DNA from 4 places in the Paenibacillus sp. 05T425 genome. Region 1 is predicted to be linked to each of the others. Evidence: riboswitches for the same ligand, from Rfam matches in the RefSeq annotation. Region 1 holds a riboswitch; each other region holds the start of a gene.
What was found. A riboswitch is a leader RNA that binds a small molecule or an ion and turns the genes downstream of it on or off. The one in region 1 is predicted to bind cyclic di-GMP.
Positions count from the first base shown of each region.

Region 2: another riboswitch for cyclic di-GMP. It lies ahead of AC1DF0_RS06575 (SpaA isopeptide-forming pilin-related protein); the one in region 1 lies ahead of AC1DF0_RS05865 (putative bifunctional diguanylate cyclase/phosphodiesterase).
Region 3: another riboswitch for cyclic di-GMP. It lies ahead of AC1DF0_RS21050 (choice-of-anchor A family protein); the one in region 1 lies ahead of AC1DF0_RS05865 (putative bifunctional diguanylate cyclase/phosphodiesterase).
Region 4: another riboswitch for cyclic di-GMP. It lies ahead of AC1DF0_RS07380 (pyridoxal phosphate-dependent decarboxylase family protein); the one in region 1 lies ahead of AC1DF0_RS05865 (putative bifunctional diguanylate cyclase/phosphodiesterase).

Region 1 is NZ_JBFTLA010000002.1:462,225-469,973, forward strand. Features, by position in the region: gene AC1DF0_RS05860 (hypothetical protein) at 1-4, shown strand, start outside; gene AC1DF0_RS05865 (putative bifunctional diguanylate cyclase/phosphodiesterase) at 66-2,690, opposite strand; cyclic di-GMP riboswitch class I at 2,788-2,874, opposite strand; gene AC1DF0_RS05870 (FAD-dependent oxidoreductase) at 3,085-3,648, opposite strand; gene AC1DF0_RS05875 (MarR family winged helix-turn-helix transcriptional regulator) at 3,903-4,346, shown strand; gene AC1DF0_RS05880 (MMPL family transporter) at 4,386-7,583, shown strand.
Region 2 is NZ_JBFTLA010000002.1:626,370-634,118, forward strand. Features, by position in the region: gene AC1DF0_RS06560 (stalk domain-containing protein) at 1-1,505, shown strand, start outside; gene AC1DF0_RS06565 (sensor histidine kinase) at 1,587-2,747, shown strand; gene AC1DF0_RS06570 (response regulator) at 2,752-3,483, shown strand; gene AC1DF0_RS06575 (SpaA isopeptide-forming pilin-related protein) at 3,629-5,515, opposite strand; cyclic di-GMP riboswitch class II at 5,549-5,630, opposite strand; gene AC1DF0_RS06580 (glycosyltransferase family A protein) at 5,885-6,358, shown strand; gene AC1DF0_RS06585 (helicase-related protein) at 6,514-7,749, shown strand, end outside.
Region 3 is NZ_JBFTLA010000009.1:106,315-114,063, forward strand. Features, by position in the region: gene AC1DF0_RS21045 (5'-nucleotidase C-terminal domain-containing protein) at 1-1,658, shown strand, start outside; gene AC1DF0_RS21050 (choice-of-anchor A family protein) at 1,741-3,534, opposite strand; cyclic di-GMP riboswitch class I at 3,589-3,676, opposite strand; gene AC1DF0_RS21055 (HD-GYP domain-containing protein) at 3,897-5,420, shown strand; gene AC1DF0_RS21060 (cupin domain-containing protein) at 5,486-5,947, opposite strand; gene AC1DF0_RS21065 (hypothetical protein) at 6,176-6,547, shown strand; gene AC1DF0_RS21070 (cation:proton antiporter regulatory subunit) at 6,596-7,087, shown strand; gene AC1DF0_RS21075 (cation:proton antiporter) at 7,090-7,749, shown strand, end outside.
Region 4 is NZ_JBFTLA010000003.1:126,789-134,537, reverse strand. Features, by position in the region: gene AC1DF0_RS07400 (helix-turn-helix domain-containing protein) at 1-371, opposite strand, end outside; gene AC1DF0_RS07395 (proline dehydrogenase family protein) at 681-1,634, opposite strand; gene AC1DF0_RS07390 (AraC family transcriptional regulator) at 1,716-2,531, opposite strand; gene AC1DF0_RS07385 (methyl-accepting chemotaxis protein) at 2,627-4,351, opposite strand; gene AC1DF0_RS07380 (pyridoxal phosphate-dependent decarboxylase family protein) at 4,332-6,020, opposite strand; cyclic di-GMP riboswitch class I at 6,115-6,201, opposite strand; gene AC1DF0_RS07375 (SGNH/GDSL hydrolase family protein) at 6,488-7,666, shown strand; gene AC1DF0_RS07370 (endo-1,4-beta-xylanase) at 7,747-7,749, opposite strand, start outside.

The DNA of each region.
Region 1 (7,749 bases):
TTAAGACGAACAATGGCAGTACAGGAGGCTAATCCTGTACTGCCATTCGTTGTTTATGCAGTGCTTTATGCTGCACTGCCGGCCAGCAGCGCTTCGAACTGATGGGCCGGAAGCGGCTTGCTGAATAAGTAGCCTTGCAGTTCATCGCACTTCAGCTCCTTGCAAAATTGCGACTCGTCATCGGTTTCAACACCTTCTGCCACGACCCTCATATCCATACTGTGCACAAGCTCGATAATAGCCCGAACGATCGAGGACTTCTTCTCGTCGGTCGTAATGCCTTGAATGAACGAGCGGTCAAGCTTCACATCGGAGATCGGCAGCCTTTGCAGCTGATTAAGCGTTGAGTAGCCGGTGCCGAAGTCGTCCATCGAGATTAAGATGCCGAGCTTGCGCAAATACTGGATCGTTTCAATGACTTGCTCCATATTGCGCATGAAGACGCCCTCCGTAATTTCAATGCTGACGTATTCCGGCGATAATTGCGTATCTTCTAACGCGGATACGATCATTTCGATTAAGTTTCCTTGGAAAAAATGTCTGCCCGAGATGTTAACCGATACGCATATCGGAGGTAATCCCGCATCCTGCCACGCTTTGTTCTGGCGGCAAGCCTCGCGGAACACCCATCGGTCAATTTCTAATATGAAGCCCGCCTGCTCGGCAAGCGGAATGAACTTATCTGGCGGAATAAGGCCCAGCTCGGGATGCTGCCAGCGGATAAGCGCTTCTATGCCGCATAACTTCCCTGTCGAGGCGCTCATTTTCGGCTGATAGTGTAAGGAGAATTGGTTCGTTTGCAGCGCATTGTAGAGTCCGTTCTCCAAGTGCATCTTCTCTGTCATGACCGAGGCCAGCTTCGGCTTGTAGAAGCGGTAGCAGCCGTCGCCCTCTTCCTTGGCGCTGTACATGGCGATATCCGCGTTGCTAATAACGGTGTCGATATCTTCACCGTCGAGCGGATATAGACTAATGCCAATGCTGATTGTTAAGTAAAGCGGCATGCCGTCGATATCGAAAGGCTTGGAGAATGCTTCGCCGATCTGTTCCGCCATGTCGTGCACCTCCGCAACGTCGGTATATGAGCCGGCGAAGACGAATTCATCGCCACCGAGACGGAATACATCGAAGCTCGTTGCAGTCTCTGCGAAGCGGCTGGCAGCCTGCTTCAGGAGTCTATCGCCGGTTGCATGGCCAAGCGTATCGTTTACTTGCTTGAAGCGATTAATATCGGCGAACATAACAGCAATCTTATGCTCATTACCGGCATGTATCGTAATCATGTCTTGAATATGCTTCGTAAAGTGAAGCCGATTCGGCAAACCTGTCAGCATGTCGTAATAAGCGAGGCGATGAAGTTTCTCCTCCGATTGCCCAAGCATATACGCTTGAGCTTGCAGGCGCTCGCTGTTTTTCTGCGTCTCACCGAACATGTGGACGAGATTGACCGCCATTTGCTTGAAGTTGCTAATTAAGGCATGGATCTCGAAAATATTGCTGGACGGCCATTCGATCAGGTCTTCCTGCTTTAGGCGGCTCGGCAGATTGTTCGTCGCTTCGGCTAGTCGCTTCAAGCTTCTGCCTAGCCAGCGGTTAATGAAGAACGCAACAAGTGCGGCGAATAAGGCGAGTGTAATCAAATAAATGAAATGCGTGATGTATTTATTAAAAAGATAGTATTGATAGTTATGTAAAGGAATATCGATATGGATCATGAGGCCCGTATCATGGATGGGCGAGGCGTAACGGAACTTGCCTTCATGCCAAGTCGAGATATGGAGCGGATGCTCTTTAAGTACAGGAATAAGCAATTGAAGGTTGTTGCTTAGCGCTTTGTTAATCCGGTAGCTTGAGGTGTCATTACGGATGCTGCCGTTCCAAGGGATGACAGTGCCGCTTCCATCTGTAATGGTAATGGTGTATAGAGCGGACGAATGCTTGGCAATCAGCGATTGCAGGTATGCAAGCGTGGCCTCGGACTTATTGTCGTCATATCGAATCCTGCTCTCCATATATTCTCTTCCGATCATCGAAGCTACGTTGCTGGAAAGCTGCTCGGCGTGGCGGCTGGCTTCCTTGAAGGAGCCCGTGCTGCTAATGTAAATATTCAATAGAAACGGCAGTATAACGCACACGATCGAGAAATGAAACATGACGCGGTTGAGGGAGCTGGATCTGCGCCAATTGCGAGCGATGCCGGACCACTTTGAGAGCGGCAAATATTGCAGGGCAATATCGGCACACAGCGCGTTCAGCAGTCCGTTGATCGCCACAATCGACGTAACGAGCATCAGATCGGTCCCCATAGCGTTATATTGACCAACATGCGTAATATACGTTAGTGGGGCAGCGATAAGCAGCCAAAAGGCAGCGTCGCAGACGAACAGATGACTCGGGAACTTGCGAACGAGCAGACCGACAATGGCAATTTCCAGCAGTCCGATGTTATGGAATAGAGATTGATCCATAAGCTGAGTCCCAATCGTATGCACGACTGCGGCGGCCAGCAATCCGGGCCAGAACCCGAACAAGCGAAGTCCGACTAACAGGAATACGCTTGTAAAGGTGAATGTTATGCCATATAGAAAGGGATAGCCAAGTCTCTCGCTGATTAAAGCGAGCAGCGTGCATAGTAGAAAGGACAGGGCGATGATCCATCGATTACGCTTCGGTTGCTGTACAGTACTCAATTCGGGCCTCCTGGTAATATGTCAATGGAACGATTACGGTTGGATTTGACAATAAAAAAAGGATGCCAAACGGCACCCTCCTGCGGTCACGAATCATTAGGGTAACCCGGCGATCATGGCGTCATTACGCTGTAGACCCGTAGCTTTGCGTCCTATGCTTTCGCATAGTTTGCCCTTTGCCTATTCGGCTTTTCACCTAATATTCGACAATTTATTCTAAATTCCTTCTTTTTTTGAAGTATAGGAATATAGTTTCACACTTTACCTCATGCCTATACTTCACCGGAATGAAACGCGCCTCGCCACCAAGGATGGCACAGAACCGAGCTGCGCAAAGACGCAGCTAACGGTTCGTGCGTAGCGACAGCCTTTTCACCTTGCGCAAACTTGAAAACTAAGCTTTCAGTACGTCGTGATCGACATAACGCTCGCCATTCATTTCGCTAATGATGTTGATAGCAGCTTTGGCGCCGTCGCCGGCCGTAATGATCGCATGAACGCTTACGCCTGCTACCGTTCCAGCGGCCCAGATTCCGGGAATGTTCGTTTTGCCGCTTGGATCGACAGCGACTACCGTCTTGATGCGCGGCTCAGTACCCGCTTTTGTCTGAACGCCGATATGCTCGGCAAGGTCAGTTGCGGCTCCGGTAGCGAGCAGGACATGCTTTGCCTCGTAAGCTCCGCCATCGGATTCAATCATGAAGCCGCCTTCGATGACAGTAATGTTCTGAACGGTTTCCTCCTTAATCTCGGTGCCGAATTTGAGCGCCTGCTTCTTGCCTGTCTCGATGAGATCGGGACCGCCGATTTCGACAACGCCGTAATGGTTCTCGAACCATGCGCGTTTCGTCATCCCTTTGTTATTTTCGAACATGACTGTCTTTTTGCCTGCCTTCGCGCTAAAGATCGCTGCGCTTGCTCCTGCGGGTCCAGCTCCGATAATTGCAATATCGTACACGCGTCCAACCTCCAAATGTATTTATTTCGTTCCTCTTTCGTTTTCGCCAATATTATATAAATGTTCCGCGGCAAAAATCAATCGGACAATTCTAGCCCGTTCACGATATGTTCATTATTGACGCGTTGCATTCGAACCGCGTCTTTGATATAGTTCGATTATCGAATAGTTCTACAGTAGAATTAGTTTGTCCGAGTCATTGAAGTCATTAGTGTTCGGACCATTACGACAGAGAAGGAGGATCTGATGCGGGAATGGATCTCAAACTATCCAAAGAAATTATACATCGCTACGAGGCTGCCCACTTCTTGGTTAACCGCCGATTAAACGCTTTGATACGCGAGCTGATGCCGGAAGAGCTGACGATCGACCAGTTCTCGACGCTGCGATATTTGCATAGCCAGGGGCGGAGCACGTCCTCGGAGCTGGCTGATATTTTCTGCGTGGGCAAAAGCTCGATTACGGCCATTATTAATCGCCTTTTCGACAAGAATCTGATTTATCGTCTGCCTGATGAGAAGGATCGGCGCGTCACGTATTTAGCGCTGACAAAGGAGGGAAAGCAGCTTTTTGACGAGATGGATGTAAAGATGTATGAGCTGCTGCTAAAGTATATCAGCCCGTTCGACGAGCAGGAAGCGATCACGTTCATTCAGACGTTCGAGAAGCTCGCTCATGAACTAGGCAAACCACAATAAGGCTATGAAGCGTAATCGTGAAGGGAGAGCAGAGAGAGAATGAGAGTCATACTGAAGCTGAAGTGGTTAGTGCTTGTATTATGGATTGCGGTGGCAGCAGGGCTGATGATTACCGCGCCGGCAATGGGGGAGCTTGTACGGACCAAAGGACAGATCGGCGTGCCGGAAGGTTACTCCTCGCATATCGCTAGCGAGCTCGTGAAGGAAGTGGGAGGCGACGATGGCGCAAGCGGCATGGCGACCGTGCTCGTCTTCCATAAGGAAGGCGGCTTATCGGAAAGCGACCTAGCCGAAGTGAAGGGCGGCGTTGATAAGCTGAAGGCTGAAGGCGAGGCCATCGGCGTCACGTCGGTTACAAGCCACTTCGATACGCCTGAGCTGAAACCGCAGATGGTGTCCGAGGACGGCAGCACCGTTCTGACGCTTTTGAGCGTCGAGGCCGGCGACCGGGAGCTGGTCGAGCTGAAGGACGGTCTGTATGAGTCGCTGTCCGATATCGGCATTGAGCATTATTATACCGGCAACTGGATTATCTCCGAGGATGTTGTGCAGAGCTCGCAGGAAGGGCTTAAGAAGACGGAGCTTATTACGGTCGGATTCATACTTATCATCTTGTTCATCGTCTTCCGTTCGGCGGTTGCGCCGATTGTGCCGCTGCTGGCGGTGGGCTTTACTTACCTCACCTCACAGTCGATAGTCGCATTCCTCGTGAAGTATGCCGACTTTCCGCTATCGAACTTTACGCAAATTTTCCTCGTTGCCGTCTTGTTCGGCATAGGCACGGACTATTGCATTCTGTTGATCAGCCGATTCAAGGAAGAGCTAGCCCATCGCGGCGACATTACGGAAGCGATCGTTCATACGTATCGCACGGCAGGCAGAACGGTGTTGTTCTCCGGGCTTGCGGTGCTGGTCGGCTTCGCGTCAATCGGCTTCTCGACGTTTATGCTGTATCGTTCGGCCGTTGCGGTCGCTGTTGGCGTAGCGGTGCTGCTCATTGCGCTGTTCACCATCGTCCCGTTCTTTATGGCTGTGTTGGGCAAGGCGCTGTTCTGGCCGGCGAAGGGCTCATTGGAGCATAAGCCGAGCAAGCTATGGGGCGCTGTCGGCAGCTTCTCGCTGAAGAAGCCGGTATGGGCGCTTGTGATATTGGCGGTTATTGTTGTACCGTTCCTCACCGCTTATAAGGGCTCTATCTCATTCAATTCGCTTGACGAGATCGGCGACAAATACGATTCCGTTAAAGCATTCAATATTATTGCGGAAGGGTTCGGACCAGGCGAATCGTTGCCAACGACGGTCGTCGTGAAGACCGATCAGCCGCTGGATACGCCGGAGGGACTGGCAGCGCTGGAGCAGGCGAGCCGCGAGCTGGCGAAGGCCGAAGGCGTGAAGGCGGTTCGCAGCGCCACGCGGCCGATGGGCGAGGCGATGGAGCAATTCCTCGTCGCCGACCAGGTCGGTACGCTCGAGGATGGACTTGGACAGAGCGGCGAAGGACTCGGCAAGATCGGCAGCGGCTTGTCCGAGGCGAGCAGCGCGCTGAACGAGAATGCGCCGAAGCTGGCCGAAGCGGTCGACGGTGCTGGAGAACTCGTCTCCGGCACGAATGAGCTGAAGACGGGCGTCGAGCAGCTTGGCGCTGGTCTGAGCAAGATCGAGCAAGGGCTGCTGGACGGCTCGGCCGGAGCGAAGGAGTTAACCGCTGGGCTTGAGCAGGCGCATGCCAGCGCGGTTCAATTGGCTGCTGCGAGCACGGAGCTTGCGGGCAGCTATGAGCAGCTTGGCGGCGGTCTGGATCAGTTGACCGGCGCTTATAGCGCAGTCGCCGCTGAGCAGGCGAAGCTGGCGGAAGGGCTGGCCGGCGTGCAGCAAGGCTTAAGCGGGCTGACGGACAACTATCCTGGACTGGCGGAAGATGCCGCATTCCAGGAGGCGCTTGGCGCGCTCGCCCAGCTGCAGCAAAGCGCTGCCGGCGTTCACGCCCAGCTTGCGCAGATGAACGCGCAGCTTGGCGCAATCAATACCGGCATGAAGCAGGCGAATGCTGGGTTCACGCAAGCCTCGCAAGGCCAATCCGCGCTTGCAGGCGGACTTGAACGATTGGCAGCCGGCATTGCCGAGCTGCAGAAGGGCATTGAGCAGGCAGCGGCAGGCCAGGGGCAGATCGTTTCCAAGCTGCCGGGCGTAACGCAGGGTCTTGGTCAACTGTCAGAAGGGCAGAAGGAGCTGCAGTCGGGCTTCGCGGCGCTTGGTGATCAGCTCGGCGAGCTGACGAGCGGACTCGACGATAGTGTCAGCGGACTTACGCAAGTGACGGATGGCCTGCAGTCGGCTGGCGGTTACTTGAATGGTTTGGCAGATTCGCCGAATAAACAAATGACGGGCTGGTATATTCCCGAAGAAGCGATTGCGAACGAAGAGTTCCAAACGGCACTTAATGTGTATATGTCCGAGGATCGCCATACGGCTAAGTTCGATGTCGTATTCCGTACGAATCCTTACGAGCAAGATACAATGGCTGAAGTTCCTTCGCTGGAAGCAGCCGTGGAACGGGCTCTGCAAGGCACGGCGTATAGCGATGCCGAGATTGCAATCGGCGGCGTGACGAGCATGAACCACGATCTGAGCAATATATCGTCGGCCGATTATTCGAAGACGGTTGTGCTCATGCTGATCGGCATAGCGATCATTCTGATCGTGCTGTTCCGTTCAATCATTATGCCGCTCTATATGATCGCCTCGCTGCTCGTTACGTTCTACACTTCGATGGCGATTACGGAAGTTATATTCGTACGTTTGCTTGGTTACTCGGGCGTCAGCTGGGCCGTGCCGTTCTTCGGCTTCGTCATGCTGGTGGCGCTCGGCATCGACTACAGCATCTTCTTAATGGATCGATTCAAGGAATATCGCCACCTGTCGCCTTCCGAGGCGATCCTTGAAGCGATGAAAAATATGGGTACCGTCATTATGTCCGCAGCCGTCATTCTCGGCGGCACGTTCGCGGCGATGCTTCCATCGGGAGTCATGTCGCTGCTGCAAATCGCAACGATCGTCCTGTGCGGGTTGTTCTTGTATGCGATGGTTATGCTGCCGTTGTTCATACCGGTCATGGTTCGCATGTTCGGCCCAGCCAACTGGTGGCCGTTCATGGGACGCGAGCGTGATGCCGACTCCGGCGCTTCCATCGGTTCGCACGGTCAGCGAGCTCGCATTGCCTCGCATGACCCGAAGTAAGTCAGATGTTTGTTGATAAATGAAAGAGGCCGTCCCAATAGCCAGTAGGCTGTTGGGACGGTTTTTGTTGTTTATGTGGAGGCTTTATGTGAGATAGAGATCGGTTCTCTATTTCTCCCAAGTCAGCTGAAATTGGTGGAATATGAGGTCTTTGCCGCGAGACTTG
Region 2 (7,749 bases), 160 kb from region 1:
GACCGCTCGGCACGAGTTCGCTGACGCTGTCCCATTCGACGCAGTCCGGAACGACGCAGCGCAGCGTATCGAATGGCATAGGCGTATTCACAAGCGCGCCGGTTGGTACGCTGAAGGGCGTTACTATAACAGGCTCGAACGTGGTATTCCTCGGCCAAAAGACGACCTTTGCTCTCAATGGCTATGATACGTACTATAACCCCATTAAAGTGGATGCGACGCAAGCAGCTTGGAGTGCTAATCCTGCGGTTGGGACGTTCAGCAGCAATACGTTTACGGCGACTAAGGTCGGCAAAACAACGATCAGCGTCAAGGCTGGAGATGCTTCAGCTCAGTACACGATGGAGGTAATCGGACAAGATCAGATCGCCTCGATCTCGTTGAATACGGCTGCCGGTATGCTTACGCCTGGTTCAACGCTCACAGTCCCTGTTACAGTGAAACTAAAGAACGGCAAAACGTACAAGCTAAGCGGCGATTCTCTTAAATGGGAGTATATCGGCTTTAACGGCACCATGACAGGTGATACGCTAACGGTTAATTCGGTAAAAGCAGGCGTGAAGACCGGATACGCGATTGGTCGTTACGACGGCTTCCCGACGTTGATTCCATTCACGCAAGGCGAAACGGTCAAAGCATTCGAGGATTTCGAGAAAACAGCTTACCCGATCTCGTCCCAAGTGACGCCAAAGGAAATTGCGGGCAGCGTAAGTCTTGCTGCGGATTTGCCAGGACAGACATCTGCCAAAGCGCTTAAGCTGACCTATGATTTTACGAACGGCACAGGTACGAAGGCATCGTATGCGGCGTTTAACACGAATGGCGTATCGTTGTCTGGAAGCCCTACATCGATGTCGCTTGACGTATACAGCGATCAAAGCAAAAACTGGGTAAGGGCAGAGCTTATTGATGCCGACGGCAAAGCGCATCTAGTCGACGTAACGAAGCAGCTCGATTGGAGCGGTTGGAAGACGATTAAGATCAATCTATCGTCGCTTGGCATGAAGTATCCCGTGAAGTTGAAGCGAATCTACGTTGTTACACTGGACAGCACGCAAGCTGGACGCTCGGTTACAGGTACAGTTGGTTTGGATAATATGAAGCTTGGTTATGCGCCGGAGGTAACGGTAGATACGAAGTCCAAGGTTGAGATGATAGTAGGCAAAACGAATGCAACCTTGAACGGCAAAACGCTTAAGCTGGATGCCGCTCCGATTCAGTTGAACGGAACGACCTATGTGCCGCTCCGCTTCGTAACCGATGCGCTCGGCGGACAGCTGTTCGTTGACGGCAAGCTGAACAAGGTGGGCGTACTACGGGGAACGAAGCTGCTTGAAATGGTTATTGGCGAGAAGGGATACGTGTTGAACGGTACTCGCCAGCAGTCGGAGGTAGCGCCTATTATTCGCAATAATAGAACATTGATTCCTGTGCGATTATTCTCGGAAAAGCTTGGCTTCACCGTAGGATACGATGCAAAACAGAAGAAGATTACCATTCAATAGCATGGACGACAGGCAGCCTTTCTGTGGTATGATAGGGGAGTATAGGAATCAGGATTGCCATAGAAAGGTTGCCGATCGATCGTGGATCACTTAACAGTCGATATAAACCGAGTTATCAAAAATGCAATTCAAGTGATGGAAGACAGCAAATATCAAATCTATGAAATATGCGAATCCGCGCGCTCTGAGCTGGAAGCGCTCGAGCAGGAACTGGAGCTTGTGCTTCAGGAAACGGTGAAGACGATCGAGAAAGTCGATCAGTTGGAGCAGGATTACAGGCGCGCGCGAATTCGATTGACTGAAGTGAGCCGGGATTTCGTCCGATATAAGGAAGAGGACATTAAGTCGGCTTACGAGAAGGCCACACAAATCCAGCTGGATCTTATGGTGTACCGCGAGAAGGAATCGTATTTGAAGGCTCGCCGGGACGATCTGCAGAAGCGGGTTCGCAACGTTGAGAACTCGATTGAGCGGGCGGAGATGATTGCTTCTCAAATTAACGTCGTACTGGAGTATTTATCAGGCGACCTTAATCAGGTGACGCGAATTTTGGAATCGGCGAAGACGAGGCAGCTGCTGGGTCTAAAAATTATTTTGGCGCAAGAGGAAGAGCGGAAGCGCATCGCCAGAGAAATTCATGACGGGCCGGCGCAGTCACTCGCTAATATTGTGCTTCGCACAGAAATCGCCGAACGTATGCTGATTAAGAAGGAATTCGAGATGGTGCAGGAAGAATTGGTTGATTTGAAAGGCCAGGTTCGTTCAGGGCTTGAAGAAATTCGCAAAATCATTTTCAATCTCCGGCCAATGGCGCTCGACGATCTTGGATTAGTGCCGACGCTGCGGAAGTTTGTGCAGGATTTTGAAGATAAATCAAAAATACATACTGTATTCGAGCTCTCCGGCAAGGAGATTCGAATGCCGTCTGCCATGGAGGCGGCCATTTACAGGCTCGTACAAGAAGCTTTCACGAATGCTCTGAAGCATGCTAACGCTTCGCGCGTATTGCTTGACATAAGCTATGAGCCTCATTTGATTACAATCATCATTCACGATAACGGCATTGGATTCCAGAGCGATCTTATCGATCTCGGAGCAAGCCGAAACTCCCATTTTGGACTCATCGGGATGAGAGAACGCGTGGAATTGATTGAAGGAAGGATGGATATAGACTCAAATCCTGGACAGGGCACGAAAATTATAATTCATATACCAATAACTGCCGAGAACAGAAAGGAGTAGTATAATGATAAATCAAGTTCCGAGCACTCCCGCCCGAAAAATCAAAATATTACTTGCAGACGACCATCAGTTGTTTCGCGAAGGCTTGAAACGAATTTTGAATATGGAAGATGATTTGGAAGTGATCGGCGAGTGTGGTGACGGCATTCAGGTTATGGAATTTTGCAATCATACATTGCCCGAAATCGTACTGATGGACATCAATATGCCAATTGAGAACGGTGTAGTAGCAACAGAAAGACTCAAGAGCATGTTCCCTGACGTGAAGGTAATTATTCTGTCTATTCATGATGATGAGAGCTATGTATTCGAAACGCTCCGCAAAGGGGCTACTGGCTATTTGCTTAAGGATATGGAAGCCGAGTCGCTTATTAACGCGATCCGTTCGGTTGTTCAAGGTTATGCGTATATTCATCCTAAAGTAACAGGGAAGCTTATCAATCAGCTTCGTCGTATGACGTACCTGGACGAGATGGGAATTGTATCGGGAGCAGCAGCCGCCCAAGAGCAAGGCGTTAAATATAACGCTGTCGACGAAAGCCCGCTGACTCGCCGAGAGGCAGAAGTGCTGCGTCTGATGGCCGAAGGCAAGAGCAACAAAAACATTGGCGAGTTCCTGTTTATTAGCGAGAAGACGGTTAAAAACCATGTCAGCAGCATTTTGCAAAAAATGGAGGTTGATGATCGCACGCAAGCGGTTATTCAATCGATTAAGTATGGTTGGGTTACGTTGTAATAGACAAAATCGTAGCACAACTGATTAAAGTGGGGGTCCCGTGTCTGTAGGAGCGGGATTTTTTTGTTGTGTTCGTAAGAAAAGAAAACCTCGATGCCGTCTCTTGGACGGCACCGAGGTTCGAATGCTTCGCTAGCGGGAATCTCTAGCTTTGTTTATTGGCTCTTTGTTTTCTGATTGTAAGGATACCAGCCGAGATTGCAAAAGCGCCAAGCAGGTAGAACGGAAGCGAGCTTGTATCGCCGGTCTTAGGAAGATTGCCGAGCGGTACTTCGCCTTCTTCGATCACGCTGCCGTCATCTTCGCCGCCATCTCCGCCGTCGCCAGGGCCGCCCTCAGGAATTTCTTCCTCTTCAATTACCTCCGTGGAAGGCGTTGGAGTAGGCGTTACTTCAGGCGTCGGTGTTGGCTCTGTGCTTGGTGTTACTTCAGGTGTTGGAGTCGGTGTTACTTCCGGCGTTGGAGTCGGTGACGGATCCGGAGTTGGCGTCTCCGGAGGAGACGTTGCGCAGCGAGCTCCGTTGTTTACCAATTCCTCATAGTAAGAAGACTCGCCTGGACCCCACCATACGATTCTGATCGTGTTTTCCTTCGACTCCGTCGATACCGTATCTGCCGTAATCGTGATCGACTTGCCAGCTGGAACGATCACTTGATTAGAAGATTCGTCATTAGCTTCGAGTACGTACCAAGTAATTGTGATGTCCTCATCGCCAGGGTTGTGTACTCTCCATTTGCGAGTGGAGCTCGGACTAACGGTACATACATTCGAAATTGTAAGTTCCGGCTGTTCCGGCTCTACAGTAGGAGTCGGCTCCGGTGTTGGTGTAGGAGTCGGCTCTGGCGTAGGTGTAGGAGTCGGCTCTGGTGTTGGTGTAGGAGTCGGCTCTGGCGTAGGTGTAGGAGTCGGCTCTGGTGTAGGTGTAGGAGTCGGCTCTGGTGTAGGTGTAGGAGTCGGCTCTGGCGTAGGTGTAGGAGTCGGCTCTGGCGTAGGTGTAGGAGTCGGCTCTGGCGTAGGTGTAGGAGTCGGCTCTGGTGTTGGTGTAGGAGTCGGCTCCGGCGTAGGCGTAGGAGTCGGTGGTGTGCAGTCTTCGCCTGGGTTTTGTACGGTTATCGACTTATTGTAGTCATCGCCCCACTTGACGGTAAGCGAACCGGGAGTGCCTGTGACAACGATTGGCTCAGAGTCGTTGCTAGTGATGTATTCACTATGCCATGATCCGTTCGTTTTCCATTTGAAATAAAGTTTTACATTGCTTTCGTTCGTAACGATCCATTTGCGAGATTGGCTTGGTTCGTCGGTACAAGCGGCAATGAGATTGAGTATAGGCGTGTTATATACATCAACCTTCGCAGTCTTGTCTTCCTCAACTTTTACCGATTGACCGCTGCTCGAGATGGATGTCGTGAAGCCTGCAGGAACAACCTCAACTACCTTGTAGTAGCCAGGTGCCAGGTTTTCGAACTCCACTTGGCCACTGCTATTAGTTGTGCCGGTAGCAACTACATTGCCGTCTTTAAGTACTTGGAAAGTGACGCCGCTCTGAGGTTTTGCATCGTCATCATCATAGTAATACTTTTTGGTAACTTTGATGTTACCGCAATCCTCATCATCGTGACGTCCACCGCCACTAGTGCCTTGCAGGACCCCGCTGGTCAGTCTGGGGCTGTCTCCGCCGATGCATTTATTGCTGTTGTCATCACAATCCTCGTCATCATCACGGCCGCCGCCATAAGTGCCTTGAATGCCGGACACATCGCGGTCGTCTCCGTCGCATGTATTGCCACCGCCGCCACCACCGCCTCTGGTGAAAACCAATAATGATTGAAGTGAAGGAGACTCTACCGATGCAAGTTCCTCAGAAGGGAGAACAGTTGACTCTGGATTCTCGGTAGCCGGTGCAGTTGTTTCCTGTGCAGATTCTTGACTTGTTTCATCCGTGCCCTGCGCCATAACGATCGAGCTTAAGAACATGGACAAGACGAGCATGATGGACATGATGACCGCAAACTGTTTTTTGACCAACTTCATTGTTCACTCTCCTCTTAGATTTGGATAATCTAGTTCTAAGAGGGCCGGTTACACTACTAGCTCCGTATAATCCAAGTGTCCAAATGCAGATTATACATCATCGCTTCCCTAAAAAGCACGAATGTTAAAGAGGTTTTCCCTCCTTCCTTCACTCTATCTGCTTTCCAATACTACTTATGCTCTAGTGCGCACTAAAATGATAACATATATTGGTATTTCTACAAGAGTGTTAAAATGTTGCGGAATGTTGAAATAAGGCGAAGGATGTCGAATGAGGCATTTGGACTGTATATTTTTCAACTTGTCCGCTTATACCGGAACCTGTGGGCGCTCCATCGCATATAGTGTCGCATAGAGGAGGTGACCGCCGTGCTCAAACTTCTGCTTCTCGTGCTTGGGTGTTATATAGCGGCTGCATTGTCGGTTCATCTGGCTTATCGGATACGGCAAGGGCGGAAGCGGGCTAGCAGGCATTATGTACTTATAGCCGCTGATCAAGATCAACATAATATCGAATGGTATATGCGTTCATTGTTAACTTTCTCGCGTCAGACGGGTAAGGAAGTCAAAGTAACGGTTGTTGATTATGGCGCGACCGCTGAGACACTAGCTATTGTCGATCGAATGGCCCGCAAGGGACAAAAGGTGACGGTTCATGAATATCCGGAAAAGATGAGGCTAAGCCGCACAGCCGCTGAAGCAGGTGCAGTCGTTTCCAATAGAGAAAGCGATGCCAATCAGTTGATGTGGCTGCTGCAGTCTGAAGGTATTTTGAAGGACGCGAATCAGGCAGTGCTTATCGACCTGCAAAATCCATCCGATTTGTCCAAAATGCCGTTCTAGTATATACTAATTGCCATAACGGTTGTGAAAGTGAAGCACACTTTACAGCGCTCTATGCGCTCTAGGTGTGCTTTTTTTGCGTTTTCTTGGTTGTATGTAGAATGGCAGCAATGACGACGCACTAAGAAATACAATATGCGGGGAGCGTAGAAAAGATGCGGGCTTATGTGTATGTTGTCAGCAAAAATGAAAAAAGGAGAGCTTATTGTACGATCGCGCCTGAAGTTGATCGGATTTATTGGCTCGAGCCCTCGCTCGGCATGCGAATGGGGAGGATTGTCCCACCGGCAGATGAGGGCTGGATATGGCGGAATCCGCTGCCGCTCGGGGATGCTTGCAGAGCGGCGGAGCTTTGGAATAGCGATCAGGAGCGACGAAGGGGAGGGAGGGGCGATCGCGAAGGTGTGGTTGGCAGGCTTGCCGCATGTACGGCGGCAGCTAGCGGGGAGGCTGCAGGCACGCGGCGCAGCAGGCGTGGCGAGAAGCAGCAGGGCGATAGCCTGCGCGGCGGCGCGGAGCGCTGGGAGCGAGCGGCGGCAGCGGGCGAGCTTGGGGAAGGCGGCGCGGCAAGCGATAGCGGGGCTGCGCTGGAGGCGTTGGTCGCAGCCGTGAGGCAGGCTGCGGCGCTCTTGCAAGGGCGCGCGCTGCTGCGGGGCGAAGCGCAGGCGCTGCTTGAGGGCGCGGGCGTGCCCGGTGCGGACAGCGGCTGGAGCGATGTGCTCCAGCTGGCTGCGTTGCTCGGGCACGTGCTCCTGCGTGGGGCGGTTGCCGCAACTGCTGGCAACCGGACAAACCTGCTGCGCCGGAGCCGGCGCGAACTTCGCTGCTTGCGCTGCGGCAGCGGAGAACCGCAGATGCGCCGCACAGCCTGCGCATCCTGCGGCAGAGCATGCGCTTATTGCTCAAGCTGCATTCAGATGGGGCGCAGCCGGGAATGCGAGCTTCTTATTGAAGGGTTGCCGTCTGTAAACGCTCATCTAAATGCAGGCGGCCTCCCGCCGATGGAGGAGAGACTGTCCAAATGGGGGCTCAGTCCCGCGCAAGCATCGGCAACGGCTAAGGCGCTTCAATTCGCTGAGACATCCAATACCGATAAGAGGCTAGCTCAATCCGCACCAGCAGCAATAAGCAGCTTTTTGCTATGGGCGGTTACCGGAGCGGGTAAAACAGAGATGATCTTCCCGCTTATTGATTCTATCTTGCTGCGCGGCGGCAAGGCCCTTCTTGCAACACCGAGGCGCGATGTTGTTATTGAACTTGATCCGCGTATTCGTAGAGCGTTTCCGTCTGCTTCGGTCGTCACCTTGTACGGAGGCAGCGAACAAAAGTGGGAGTGCGGCGACATTACGCTGGCGACGACACATCAGCTGATTCGCTTCTGGCAGAGCTTC
Region 3 (7,749 bases), on a different contig from region 1:
TGCACACGAACGACATGCACGCTCGTGCCGTCGAGGCCACGAGTGGCGAGATGGGTTTCGCCAAGGTGGCCGGCATAATCGATTACTACAAGAGCAAAAATCCGAATACATTGGCCATTGATGCCGGAGATGCCATTCACGGCACGACCTTCGCTACTTTGGTCAACGGCGAAAGTGTCGTAGCCGCGATGAACAAGATGGGCTATGACGCTATGGTGCCAGGCAACCATGAATTCAATTATGGCTCGGCGAGATTGATCGAGCTTGCCGGCAAGCTGAAGTTTCCAATGCTGAGCGCCAATATCAAAGGACTAGGCGCCAAACGGGTCTTCGAGCCGTATATCATCAAAGAAATTGACGGCGTAAAGATCGGCATCTTCGGTCTTTCGACTTCAGAGACGGTGTACAAGACGCATCCGAAGAACGTGGCGGGGCTTCACTTCACCGACTCCGCATCGGAAGCGCAAGCTATTGTCGATGAGCTAAAGGACAAGACCGACGTCATCATTGCGGTCGGCCACCTCGGACAGGACAAGTCCAGCTATGACACGAGTCTTCGGGTCGTCAAAGCCGTAGCGGGCATCGATATCTTTGTCGATGGACACAGTCATACCGTTCTTGAAGACGGCCTTGTAGGCGACAATGGCACACTGATTGTCAGCGCGGGCGAGTATACGAAATACGTCGGCGTCGTTGACTTTTGGGTCGAGAATGGTGCTGTCGTTAAGAAGCAAGCGACGCTTATCAACCAAGCCGAGGCAGCGGAAATCACGCCGAACGCCGAAGTCGCTGAGCTTGTTGCAGCCACGCTGAAGAGCCAAGAGACGATTCTCGCAGAGCAAGTTGGCGAATCGTCCGTTGCTCTTGAAGGCGCAAGGGAGAAAGTACGCGCAAGCGAGACGAACCTTGGCAACCTGGTTGCCGACGCTTTGGCCGACATCTCGGGAGCTGATGTTGCGCTTACGAACGGCGGAGGGATTCGCGCTTCTATCGATGCTGGCCCGATTACGAAAGGCGAAGTCATTACCGTTCTGCCGTTCGGGAATCAGATCGTGACGCTCAAAGTAACCGGCGCAGATATCAAAGCCGCGCTCGAGAACGGCGTCTCTGATTATCCGAATCCGAAGGGCGCTTTCCCGCAAGTGTCCGGCGCCGCTTTCAAAATCGACAAGGAAGCAGTCAAAGGGGAGCGCGTTCATTCCGTCACAATCGGCGGCAAACCATTGGATGAAGCCGCGACATACACCCTTGCCACGAATGACTTCATAGCTGCGGGCGGCGATGAGTACACCATGTTCGGCAAGTATCCGCAAGCCGGCATGTACGGCGCGCTGGATGAAGCGCTCATCGCTTATATTCAGAAGCTTGGCAAAGCAAATCCAACCATTGAGGGACGCATTAAGGAAGGAGTGAAACCCGCCACTCCTTCCCCTGAACCCGAGCCGAAGCCCGAGCCCGAGCAACCTGAACCGAAACCAGAACCTAAGCCTGAACCAAAACCCGAGCCTGCAGCCTCGGCCTACATCGTTGTAAAAGGCGATACGCTATGGGCGATTGCTAAGAAATACGGAACGACATGGCAGGTGCTTCGCGATCTTAATAAGTTAACGAATGCAGACCTCATCTTCCCGGGTCAAAAGATCATATTGCCTTCATAATGTAGCTTATACAAATGCAAAGGGCTGTTCCACGAGCGGATAACCGCTTAAGGAACAGCCCTTTAATTATTAGTCGTTGCTCTTATTTCTTCTGTGCAGAAAAGCGGATCAGAAATCCTAGCATTACGATTACCAATCCAGCCATGTAGAACGGCATGGTGCTGCTATCGCCTGTCTTAGGCAATGTATCAACATCCACTGAACCATCTTCCGGTGTCCCTAAGCCTATTTCTTCATCGTCTACCGTTACTTCTTCGTCATCCGTAGTTTGCTCCTCGCCATCTTCAGGCGCTCCGCCTTCATCCGGTGAGCCTCCCGGCACTTCTTCTTCATCAATAATCACTTCATCGGAAGGCGTCGGCGTTGGATCAGGTGACACTGTAGGCTCAGGAGTAACCGTTGCCTCCGGTATCGGAGTTCCCGTCGGCATCGGCGTCGGCGCCGGTGATGGCGTTACGACTGGTGTCGACGTTGGCGTCGCCGTTGGTGTCGCTGTCGGCATTGCCGTCGGTGTTGCTGTCGGCGTCTCCGATGGAGTTGCCGTCGGTGTCGGTGTTGCCGTCGGCGTCGCTGTCGGTGTCTCCGACGGTGTCGCTGTCGGCGTTGGTGTCGGCGTCTCCGACGGTGTTGCCGTTGGTGTTGCTGTCGGTGTCTCCGACGGTGTTGCCGTCGGCGTCTCCGACGGTGTCGCTGACGGCGTTGGTGTCGGCGTCTCCGACGGTGTTGCTGTCGGCGTTGGTGTCGGCGTTTCCGACGGTGTTGCTGTCGGCGTTGGTGTCGGTGTCTCCGACGGTGTCACTGTCGGTGTCGGTGTTGCCGTCGGTGTTGCTGTCGGTGTCTCCGACGGTGTTGCTGTCGGCGTTGGTGTCGGTGTCTCCGACGGTGTTACTGTCGGTGTCGGTGTTGCTATCGGTGTTGCTGTCGGTGTCTCCGACGGTGTCGCTGTCGGTGTCTCCGACGGTGTCGCTGTCGGCGTTGGTGTCGGAGAAGGCGTCGCCGACGGGCTAGGCGTTGGCGTCGCTAGCGGTATCTCCCCCTCGAAAGGTACCCAATGCGGCTGAATTCTGCCTTTCGTGAGCGAAGCTCCTACTAATATGCCGTCGATATTGCCGCTCGTTGCCGTAATATCAGCCTGCGGGGCTAGTAGACTGCCTTTTACCCCGCTATAGCCGAGCGTCAGCGCCGTAGCATCCGGGAAGTTAAACAATATTTTAGATTGGCGGTCTTTACCGTCAAAGCCAAAATAACCTTGCCACCCCATTGATCGAGTCGCACCCGTAACGTTAATAATCACTGTCGAGCCATTTGGAACGTCCAGCCATACCTCATTCAGATCATACCCTACTGTAAATACATTGAGCTGAGGGTCTGTTCCCTTTAAAGTCGTTTTATTCGAATTGTATTGATCTTTGCTTGTTGTGCCGTTGGTCGGCAAAGCTGCCAGCTCAGCGGACAAATTCAACAAATATTCAGCTTCTGCTTCAAAATCGATAGGTGCCCCTTGATGCTTATTGCCTCTTACGAGCGTGAAGGCCGATGTTGAATGAAGCGTTCCGTAGTAGGCATCGCCATAATCAATTTGACCATTCGTGAACTTCAGTTCTCCGCCCGCCACTAAGCCAATGTCTCCCGATGCATTCGCTCGATTGACGCCAAATCCGGTTATATCAATATCTCCTCCGGCCGCCAGTCCACCTTCGACTTGCTCGTAATACAGCTTAAAGTCACCGAGCATGAACACGTTGTAACTGCCTGCCGTACCGAGCACAGAGCTGTTGCCTCCGCCTGCTCCAAATACAAAAGCGTTGCATAGAATGCCGAAGACGATGACCCCAGTCACGACTAGTGATGCGCTCTTACGAAATGCTTTTCTCATGATATACCCTCCCTATCAAAAAAAATAAAAAAGACCGCACACGAATACGAGATTCATGGCGGTCGGACGATCATAGCGCCTTAGGCGCTGTAGACTCCAGACTTTGCGTCCCACTCTTTCAAATGGTTTGCTATTGGCATAATCGAACAATTCGTTCGTAATCTATGACTCTATCAAAAAGGAACTATACCTATTTTAGCTAATTTTGGTCGCAACCGCAATCCGCTAAATTATCTAACCCTATGTAAAATATACCCATGTATGTACATGGAAATGAACTTCAATTCCGCTCTCCATATGCCGATTGTTAATATAGGTAATAGGAACTATATCATGAAGCTGTGAAAAGAGGAATGATCCCATTGAAGCAACTAGATCCGCACCAACAAACTCCCGCAAGCGTATATCGTGCTTTCCTCCTCCAGCTCGTCTACAACTATGTATTTGGATCGACCGTCGCCGTGCTCGGAGTCGGGGGCATCATCATTTTCTCCACGCTTAAGCTGCCCCAAGGCGAAGGCTTCGTGCTCGGCGTCATCTTATTCGCTTCTTTGCTCATTATGCTTGCCTGCGAGCTGTTCGTATTCTATCGGCATGCAAAGCCGATTCAAGTCGCTTTCCTGTCCGATCAGCCAACAGCGGAGCAGCTTCGCAAAGCTTATATACAAACGCACCGCTTTCCGGTACTGTCGCTGAAGCGGACTTTCGGACCTCATCTGCTCGGCATATCGGTGCCGGCTATTGCAATGAGCTATATTTTCATCCAAATGGAATGGCTCTCGTTCCCTTATTATTATATCGGACTTGCTTCCGTTGGCGCGCTGCTCGTTGCCAGTATGCATGCCATGATTGAATTTTTCMTGACCGCACGGGCTATTCGACCTGTTGTCACCTATATGCGCAACAAACATGTAGCACTCTATGGGCAGGATCTGACCCTCGGCGGCCAAGTATTTGCTTCGATTCGCACGAAGTTTCTGCTAAGCGCTTTTTTAATCGGTACGCTTCCACTGCTCTTGCATAGTCTTGCGGCTCAGATCAGGCTTGAAGGACTGGACGGCGGGGGCACCTCCGCCTATTGGCAATGGGCCGGTATCATTCTTGTTATCGGCGTCTTCTTCTCCTTGTTCGGCGCCTCGCTCCTATCTCGCAATATTGAGGATCCGATCCACAAGCTCCAAGCTGCGATGATTGCCGTGCAGAACGGCCATTACGACACCCGCGCGGAAGATATTCATTCCGATGAATTTTCGAAGCTGGTCGCAGGCTTCAACCATATGATCGAAGGTCTGCAGGAGAGGGATGAGCGTAATAAGCAGCTTCACCAAAGCTACTTCTTCACGCTTGCTGCCGCGCTTGACGCGCGCGACACCTATACCGCGGGTCATTCGGAACGCGTTGCCGAATATTCCGTCGCGATCGGCGAGCAGGCTGGCTGGCCGCAAACCGACATTGAACTGCTGCGCAAGTCGGCTCTGCTTCATGACATCGGCAAAATCGGCATTCGTGACTCGGTGCTGTTGAAGGATGGCAAGCTAACGGACGAGGAGTTTAATCAGATTAAGGCACACCCGGGACTGGGCGAAAATATATTGAAGCAGATTGAGCCTGCGGACGCGATGGCCGATCTGCTTCCGGGCGTACGCTCCCATCATGAGCGCTATGACGGACGCGGTTATCCCGACGGGCTCGCAGGAGAGCACATTCCTCTGCTTGGCCGAGTTATTGCCATTGCCGACGCTTTCGATGCGATGACATCGGATCGGCCGTACCGTAAAGGAATGACTCGCGAGCACGCCCTAGCGATTCTGGAGGAAGGCAAGGGAACACAGTGGGATCCCGCCTTAATCGAGCTGTTCATTAATTCGCTGCGGCAAAACGAATAATAAAAATAAGAGCTTCGCGACCGGGCATTATGCCACGCGCGAAGCTCTTATTTATTGGAGCGAGCCTATTTTTTGATCAGACGGAAATCATCATAGTGGAAGCCTGGCGCAACGACGCAAGATACGAGTACCGGCTCGTCGCCGAGCGCTCTCGCCATCTGCCATTCGTTAGCCGGCACAAGCGCCTGTGGTTGATGTCCTGCGGAAATGTCCGGGCCCACAATAATTTCCTTACGGGTATGCGGGTCAGCTTCTGTTCCGCCAAGCGTGAGCAGCAACGGGCTTCCCGAATGCCAGAACCATACTTCGTCGGAGTAAACCGTATGCCAGTCCGAGAACTCCTCAGGATGCAGCAAGAAATAAATCGACGATGCGGCAAAACGCGGTCCCGAATACGGAGCGCCGAGCACCTGCTGCGGAATTTCAAAATTAGCTTTCCAAATTTCCTTGTACCATCCGCCTTCGACATGCGGCTTAAGATCAAGCGCATGCACAAGCGGCGACAGCTCCTTCACTGTTGCTCCCATCCCAATCAACCTCTCTCTGTTATGCTCTATTCTATTGAAAACTTTCATTCATTCTATCATATCGGAAATGCCGGTTCGCTGATTAATAGCAAAAAAATCGTTGCTAATTGATCCCACGGTTATAAGCCTTGAATTGTTCACCTATTCGACCAACAAAAAAATGGAATTGTCTATGATTTTAATCATTTATAAGATATACTTATAAATATAGCCGCAGGAGGTGAGCAGATGAGATTGACGATAAGCATGAAGCACAACCAAAGACCCGCGTTTCGCAACCGGTTCTTTAACCTGCTTATTATTTTGCCACTGCTGCTCACTGCACTGTTTGCTTACCAAGCAGGCAACAACTTCGAGTTGACGGCCGGCTCCAGCCGGTTCAATCCTGTTGCCCGCGCAACGACCTGCGCTGCTCTGAACGGGCGCTCCCCAAGCAAGCTGCTTCAGCCTATTCGCCGCAAGCCCGCGGCTTATAAGGTATCACTTGCCGTCTTATTTGGACGGCCCGCTTATTTATCCCCCTTAAGTCTGACCATCCTGCAGCGATTGAAGCGTTTACTGCTTAAGCCTATTAAATATACATCGGTCTACATTGGTTAGAACCCATTTTTTTGGTACAAACTACAAAAAAATGAGGAGGCAAACCCAATGAATATTAGAGAATCTGATTTGCCTGGAATCGGACGCAAATACCAGATTATTACGCGCGGAGGCGATAAGTTCGTCATTATCATTCATGATGACGGCCGACGTGAAATGTACCATTTTGACTATGAGGATCCGGATGACAGCATCTCCATGGTAACGCTTGAGGATGAAGAAGCTCGTCAGATTGCCGCTATTATCGGCGGAATGACTTACAAGCCGAAGGCGCTCGAGACGATTGAAGTAGCGCTGGATGATCTAACGATCGAATGGTACAAAATCGAGCCAAACGCCGCTTGCATCGGCAAAACGATCGGCGAGGCGGATATTCGCCAAACGACCGGCGCAACGATTATTGCTGCCGTCGAAAAAGAAGCTAAGCATATTAATCCAGGTCCCGACTATGTTTTCAAAGCAGACTCGACCCTTATTGTGGCTGGTGAACGGCAGAACCTTAAACAGCTTAAGCTCATGCTCCAAAACGGGAGTCGTTAATTATGGACCACATGGTGCTGGAGATCGGTCTCGCCGTTATACTCATCGCCTTGGTCGGGCTGTTAGCTTCAAAAATTCGTTTTTCGGTTATTCCTTTTTATATATTGATCGGTATGGCTGTCGGCCCTCATGCGCCTCACTTCGGCATACTAGACTTCAGATTCATTCACAGCGCTGAATTAATTGAATTCATGGGGCGCCTCGGCGTGCTCTTCCTGTTATTTTATCTAGGTCTCGAGTTCTCGGTTGGTCGACTCATGAAGTCTGGCAAAGCGATCGCGGTTGGCGGAACGATCTATATTTTAATCAACTTTTCACTCGGCTTATTGTTCGGATGGGTTAACGACTTTCCTATCGAGGAAACGATGGTCATTGCAGGTATAACGACCATCTCATCCAGCGCAATCGTAGCAAAGGTGCTCGTCGACTTAAAACGGACGGCGAACCCGGAGACAGAGATGATTCTCGGGATCATTATGTTCGAGGATATTTTCCTCGCGGTGTATATATCCGTATTGTCGGGTCTTGTGCTCAGCGACTCTTCGTCGCTTGGCGGTGTGTTGCTCTCGGCCTCTTATGCGCTTGGATTCATGTTGTTATTCCTCATTATTGGCAGGAAGGCTGCCCCGCTGCTTAACAAGCTGTTCAATATTCGCTCCAAC
Region 4 (7,749 bases), on a different contig from region 1:
AGTACATTATAGTTGCTCAAATAAACATAATAATGCTTCAGGAAATCATTCGTTTGGCCGAACGTGAGGACGTTCCTCATCATTTTCCAAATCCCATACACATTGGACGCGTCGCCCGATCCGTTCTCATTCATCAAAATGTTCAAATCCTGGTTGATCGCAAGCTGCCTAGTGAAGCCTTCAACCTCTGCCATACGACGTTCCAATAGCTCCTTGCTCTTCTGGAGCTGCGTCACGCTGTTCTCGATCGAGACGGATTCCGTCACGGTTATCGCGGTCTTGTACGACATATAACCCGCAATGCTTGGAATGATCAGAATAATGATGTAAGAGATGAGAAACCGTCTGAACACCCGTGAATATTTAGGCAAGGCAAGGCCTCCTTCCGGTTCAACATTGAGAGCGCTATCATAACTAATTATACCTCAAATCGCAATACTGCTAAGATAAAAAAACAACTGTCCGCTACAGTTGCTTATGATGGATTAGGCAGCAAACCTCAACTCATCTACTTCTTGAATAGGATACCGACAGTCACCTGTTCCGTAAAGGTACAATCGCGGTTATAGGCGTACCATTTCCCGCCTTGCCGCACGGCAATCGCCTAGGGTACGGCGATATTCGGCCCATAAAAAAACCAGCCACTCTGAAGTGACCGGTTTTTCAATATCAAACACGATTCAAATGCGTTTACTCACAATGTCGATTACCGCACGGTACAGATTCGGCGGGTACTCCGCAATCCGGTGGCACAGATACAAATACCATTCATGGCCATATGGGAGATAGATTCTAACCGAGTGCCCGTCTGCCTGCAGCTTGCTTCCCAGCTCCGGACGAATACCGTACAGCATCTCGAATTCGGCATTGCCATGAGACAGCCACCCGTTCTTCAGCACTTCATCCACAATCGCTTCATCATGGGTAGCAATCGATACGTAATGGCCTTGGCGAATGGCGCTTTCCACAAGCTCCAAATAACGTTCATTAAGAGCAGGAGACCGATGGATTGCGCGGTCTTCCGGTTCTTGATAAGCGCCTTTCACGATCCGTACACGACGTGGCGAATCAGCTAGAGCTTCCAAATCCTGCGGCGTTCGATTCAAATGAGCTTGCAACGTAATGCCTATGCTCGAATAAGTTGCTGCAGCGCTTGTGTAGACAGATAGTATATCCTCCGTCTTGCTGGACTCTTCCATGCTGATGAATAACTCAATCTCCGTTTCTACAGTTCCGGCATAGGCTGCCACATCCATCAGATGGGAATAAGCAAGCTCCTTATCCAACGAAAGCCCGATATGCGACAGATCGAAGGATACGCGAGCTGGAAGTCCGGCCCGCCCCAAATCTTGAATGAGCGCCTTCATCTCCGCAGCAGCCGCTTCGCATTCGTCAGCATCCGTCGTATTTTCACCGATATATTCGATGGAAAACTTATACCCTTCCCGGGCCAGCCGGCGGCTAGCGGCAACTCCCTCTTGTCGGGTTTCACCCGTAACATACCGAGAAGCGGCTTGCTGAAGCAGCATATAGAGCTCTGGTGTCCGCTCTACGTAAGCTTTCAGGTCTTCACGGCGAGCGATTGACTTTAGAGCCGCTGAAAATTGTTTTTCCAAATTCGATTCATGGTGCATACAACATCTCTCCCCTACTCAAGTTCCTTCCATTGTACGGAGTAGAGGGATGACGGTATTGTACAAAATTGCTCTTTGTTATTAAGATGACAACGCGTAAGAGTATGGCGTTGCTCCTACAATCCTGCCGAACGTTCTCGCAAAATGGCTCTGGTCATAAAATCCCGCATCGGTTGCAATGTCGGCAATCGGTCGCCGCTTCATCAATTCGGCCTTGGCATAATTAATGCGCAGCAGATTCTGATAGGCATGAGGAGGCAGATGATTCCATCGTTTAAACAACCGAATGAGATGAAATCGGCTTATTCCCGTTACGTTCTCGAGCTCCTCCATCGTCAGCTTCTCTGTAAAATGCTCATGCATATAGTCCTGTACAAGCTTGACGTACTTCTGATCCTGCTTGCCTTGCTGTATTTCATGCACCAAATCTGACGCGTTCTGACTAACGAGATCATGTATCAGCTCAATCATAGCCGTCTCGATTTCAAGAGGAGAACCGTTTCCCATAAAAGCCTCCATCGTTTGGTTAATGCGATAGCGACAGACTCTATTTTTGTCCTCGGCCAATAGAAACGGGATATGAAGCTGATCGCGCTCCCGCTGTTCAAGGTCAAGCTGCTCTAACCAAGCCTGCTTGACGAAGAGCATTTTGTAATTCCACTCCATTCCCGTCTCCGGCTGGCAGGCATGCAGCATCATCGGCGGAAAGCTGATTGCCTTTCCATCCTCGACCCGGTGCATGGTTCCGTCGCACCAAGCGTTCGTCACGCCTTTATCGATCAACCCGATCGAATATTCCTCATGAAAATGTTTTTGGTACGCTAGATCGCTCTTCAGACATCGCTTAGCTTCCAAGAAAGGCAGCGCCTCATGGCGGTAAAAGGTCACATCAGACATGTTTCGAGTCCTCGTTTCATAAACAGAAAGTTTCTTCGCAATAAAAAGCCCTCCCGCTCGAAGGCGGAAGGGCTCAGCGTGCTCGAACGATACTACTACAGCTTAAACGGCTTTACCGATTCGTTCAAGTCAACCGAAAGAGACGACAGCTGCTGGATGGCAGCCGATATTTCCTGCATGGACGCGCTTTGCTGTTGAGCGGACGCAGCAACCTCTTCCGTGCCGGCTGCCTGCTCCTGCGTGACCCCGTTAATTTGCTGCATGGCATCCGTGATGCGTACGAAGGAATGCTCTACCTTCTCCAGCGAGCCGGACATATGGTTCGTGTGGACGGTAAACTCTGAAACGCCCGAATATATATGCTTGAAGTTTTGGTGGGTACCGCTAATCCAAGAATGGCCAAGCTCGACAGCCTTCGTTCCTTCTTCGATGCTTTGCTTAACCAGATGGCTGTTCGATTGCGTGCTCGAGACGAGCTCGTTAACGGACAGCGCCGCTTGAGCGGACTGCGTTGCCAGCTTCTTGACTTCCTCGGCAACGACCGCGAAGCCTCTTCCGAGCTCGCCGACCCGTGCCGCCTCGATCGAAGCATTAAGCGCAAGCAGATTCGTCTGCGTCGATATTTCGGTTATAATGCCGATAATCTCTCCGATTTCATTGGAACGTGTCTCCAGCGCCGCTGCCGCTTGCTGCGACTGCTGCATCGCCTGCTTGATCGTCTCCATTTGTTGGAGGGTACGATCGACAAGCTCTTGCCCCTGCTCCGATTGCGAATGGACCTCGGACGCGATTTCTTGAATTTCCTTCATGCCTGCCGATACTTCTTTGATGTCGGTATCAATGTTATGAATGCTCGAGTGGCTTTCGGATACGCTCTGCACGATCTCCGTAATGCCTTCTGTCATTTTGCTCGTCGATTCGGCCACCTGCTGCGCGCTATTCGTCGATTCATTCACGGATTGCTTCAGATGCTTGCTCGTATCCCCGATAAGGGCGGACGAAGCGATGACCTGCTCGATCAATGTTTTTAAGCTCGTAATCATGATGCCGAAAGCGGCACCCAGCTTGCCGATCTCATCCTTGCTGTCGATCGAGAACTGGCTTCTCATATCGCCGGCCGCTACTTTCTCGGCTGCAATCATCAGTTTGCGAAGCGGATTCGTAATGATTCGGCTAATAATAACGGCGATCACGCTGCCGACTACGAAGACGATGACGGAAATGATAATGGTCATCCAGTTCGAGCTGGATGCAGTCTCAGGCACAACGGAAGCATCGAGATCGATGCCCAAGATGCCGTACACGGTGCCGGATTTATCGGTCAGCGGCACGAAGATAGATTTATGCGTGCCGTATTCATCGTCGTAAATCGGACTGAACATCGTTTTCTTGGAAGCAATGGCTTCCCTCATTTCATCAGTAAACGGATAAGCGGTTCCGAAGTCGTCAGGGACGCCCGACAAAATCAGAATCCGTTCTTCATCCTGGGTATTGGATAAAATATAAATGTTCTCCAAGCTATGAACGGTCTGGAGCTTCTCGAGCTCCGTCTTGATTATCGCGTAGTTCGGATCGTCCGCCCCTGTCAGTTGAATATCGCTTCCCGGAATGGCTGCGAGCGTGTTCGACGCGATTTGAATATCCGTCGCGAGCCGCTTATCGAATTGCTCCAGAAGCTTCTCCGAGAGGTTGCTCTGCGTCATATAGCCGGACAGAGCAAAGGCTACGCATGTCACGACCTGCAGCAGCAGGATGCTGACCGAGATTTTGACAGCAAGATGTTCTCTGAACCAATTCAATTTAAGAATAGATTTCTTCATGGTTGTTCTCCTTCGTGGATAGCCGATCAAAAGCGGCATACGTTTCAGCGATTTTTTGTTTCAAATAGTGAACGATTGCACCGACATCGGAAGTTTGCGTGTACGGAGAGATGACGAATAACTTAGCCGCATACAGCGCAATTTGACCCGCCCGGTCCGCGGTTGGCACGTAGAGATGCTTCTTCGTATCTCCGAAAAACATTTTTCCGCGGTCTCTGCCCAATATTTCGAACAATAGCTCGTTCAGCTTATTTTCGCGCTCAATCTCCGCATAGCTGCGGAGCCCCTCGTATTCCGCGTGATAGCCGTTTTTACGATCTGCATACAAACGGAACAGCGTGATAATGCCCGGATTTAGCGGATTGACGATGACGGCTTCGGGAACTTCGGCAGCCAACGTCTTCCTGAACGCTATATTGACTTCGACGAATTGGGCGAGCAGCTTCTGATAACCTTCGATGCCGAAAGCCGTTAGCGCGCTTAAAATACTGATCGAGCTGCCCATTCTAGAGCATTCCAGCGTATAGCTCGTATGATAATCCCCATAACCCCGATGTCCAACATACGGCGTTTCATCCGGCTCCAAATCAAGCAGCTTGAGATCGGATGCCCGCTTCACAAGGAATAAGCTCGTGGAGTACGGCGTTTGACCGAGCTTCTGGAAGTCAAAGCACAACGAATCCGCCAATCCCAAATGCTTCATTCTCTCCCTTATCGCTTGAAGCGCAGATAGTGTTTCAGTATCGAATTTATGTAGATTTCCTTCAAAGTCGTAATCGTTAAAGAAGGCAAAAAATCCGCCCAGCGCTGAATCCGCGTGGATATGCGGCCTTTGAATGCCATGCTTTGTCGCTAGTTCCTCTGACACAGCCAAGATTTCCTCGACATTATCGATGCCCATCGCATCCGTCGTCGCTGTCGTTGCCACAATGTACACAGGGACGCCTCCGCTTAAAATAACGCTCTCCACTTTCTCTTCGAGATCCCGAACATCCATGGAGCTGTCTTCTCGCGTACGGATTTTGATCAGGTTATTGCTGCCCAGACCCGTTGCTTCCATCGATTTGAACAGGCTGTAATGAGCCGCTTCCGAGCAGAAGGCAAACAAGTTGTCAGGTACGCCTGCTTTTGCAGCTTTGGCGTCATATTTATTAATGGCTAGTCGAAGTCCCGTAAAGATGGCCCCTTGCCCGCCCCAAGTCGTATATCCGCCGCTTGCCGTAGGGTCATAACCAATCAGCGCCGACATCATGGCAACGACTCTGACTTCGGCCTCCGCTCCGGCAGGTCCGTATACGTCCCACAAGTTATTGCCATTCACCATAAAAGCGGTGAGCATTCCCATGATGCCCGGAATACTGGCCATGGGCAAAATATTAGTCAAAAAGTATTTCGTATGGTAGGGATGACCGTGCAGAAGCTTGAGCAGCTCGCCGTTCACTTCATTTTGCGTGCTTCCGCTAACGGGAATGCGGCTGTTCTTCGTTAAATCCTGATAGAAAGTAGCTCCTCTATCTTTCGTTCCTTTTAAATTAACGGAATCGGGATCCTTTAAAGCATCGACCCCTTCTACGATTTGCCTGAATAGTGCTATAAGATCGTCTCGTTGTCGCTCGTTGCCGTCGTCGCTTGGAAATAAGGTCCGGATATTCATCTCTTGCTCGCTCATTGTCTCCACTCTCTCCTATTTCGTTATTCTCTCTTTTTTGTTGTAAGCAAAGAGGCATGCCTATGGACGACCATAGACATGCCTCTGCTAAATCTTTTGCAACTGGCTGACATTTCTTTTTGAGAAGTAGTCCCTATAGCTTTGCGTCTCTCGTCTTTCGACGGATTTGCATTATGTGATTTTAGGAAAGTTCATCGATACAATTAGTAAACATTTACAGCGAATAGGAACATTCTACTATTTTACATTTCAGAGATCAATAGATTTGAAATAGAGATTTCGTTAATTTTTTTAAGAAATCATCATTTTGTCACAATCTTCCTTTGTTCGATATTGTCGACCGATTATATTTGGTGCAATATTCCTGCTACTGCCAATCTGTTCAACCCCGATACAGCTATGATTCAGCAGGTTTTCTTATCCTCCCATTCGTTTTAAGATCATATTTAAAAGAGAGGAGATTATCTATGACAGACGAAACATACAACGATTTAATTGCCAAATCGCTATTAAACAAAGGAAACAACAGGAGATTAAAAACCGCTATCGAAAAAGCGAAAAGAGGCGAAGAGATTACGATTGCCTACATTGGCGGCTCCATTACTCACGGCGCGGGAGCCAATCCGCTCCATACCGACTGCTATGCTCATCGGTCATATTCCACCTTCAAGTCGATGTTCGGAAAGGACGGCGGCGATTCTATTCGTTTCGTCAAAGCTGGACTCGGCGGCACGCCCTCCGAGCTGGGGATGATTCGTTATCAGAGGGATGTTCTGAGAGATGGAGCCGTACGCCCTGATATCGTCATTGTGGAATTTGCAGTCAATGACGCCGACGACGAAACGGAAGGGAGCTGTTACGAAAGCCTGGTATTAAAAGCACTGACTGCTGACAACGCTCCAGCCGTCATCCTATTGTTCAGTGTGTTCGAAAGCGACTGGAATTTGCAAGATCGGCTTGCGCCCGTTGGTTATCATTATGAGCTTCCCATGGTAAGCATAAAAGATGCGGTGGTGGACCAATTTCAGATAACCAAAGACGAGGGGAACATCATTACCAAAGAGCAATTTTTCAGCGACATCTACCATCCGACCAATGCAGGTCATACAATCATGGCCGATTGTCTAGGCTGGCTGTTCGCCGAAACCGACCGTTCCGCCATGGATCATGAACATATTGTGATCGACAAGCCGCCGGTAATCGGTAATGACTTCGTCCATGTCCGTTTGTTGGATCGGGCCAACGGCTCTAGCATAGCCAATATATCGGAAGGAGGCTTCGACGCAATCGATACCGAACTTCAAATGGCGGAGATGGACGACCATCCGTACGGCACGCCTCAATTCCCTAACAATTGGATGCATACGGCAGATTCGAGTAACCACAACTTTACGATGACGATTCGCAGCAAAAGTCTCCTCTTGGTCTACAAAGATTCAGGAAGCGACGATTACGGCAGCGCTAACATTTACGTTGACGGCGAGATTGTGAAAGTCGTCGACCCACAGGCAATCAAATGGACCCATTGCCATGTAGTCATCTTGTATACGGAGCAAGAATCGCGTGAGCACACGGTGGAAATCGAGATGTCGCCCAATCACGCGTGCAAAAGGTTTACGATCCTCGGCTTTGGCTTCGTATCCTAACGCGGGGAAACGAAAGACGGCCTCCTTTCCCTAATATAGGGATGGCGGCCGTCTTTCACTGTTTACCGTCTCACTAGCTATTA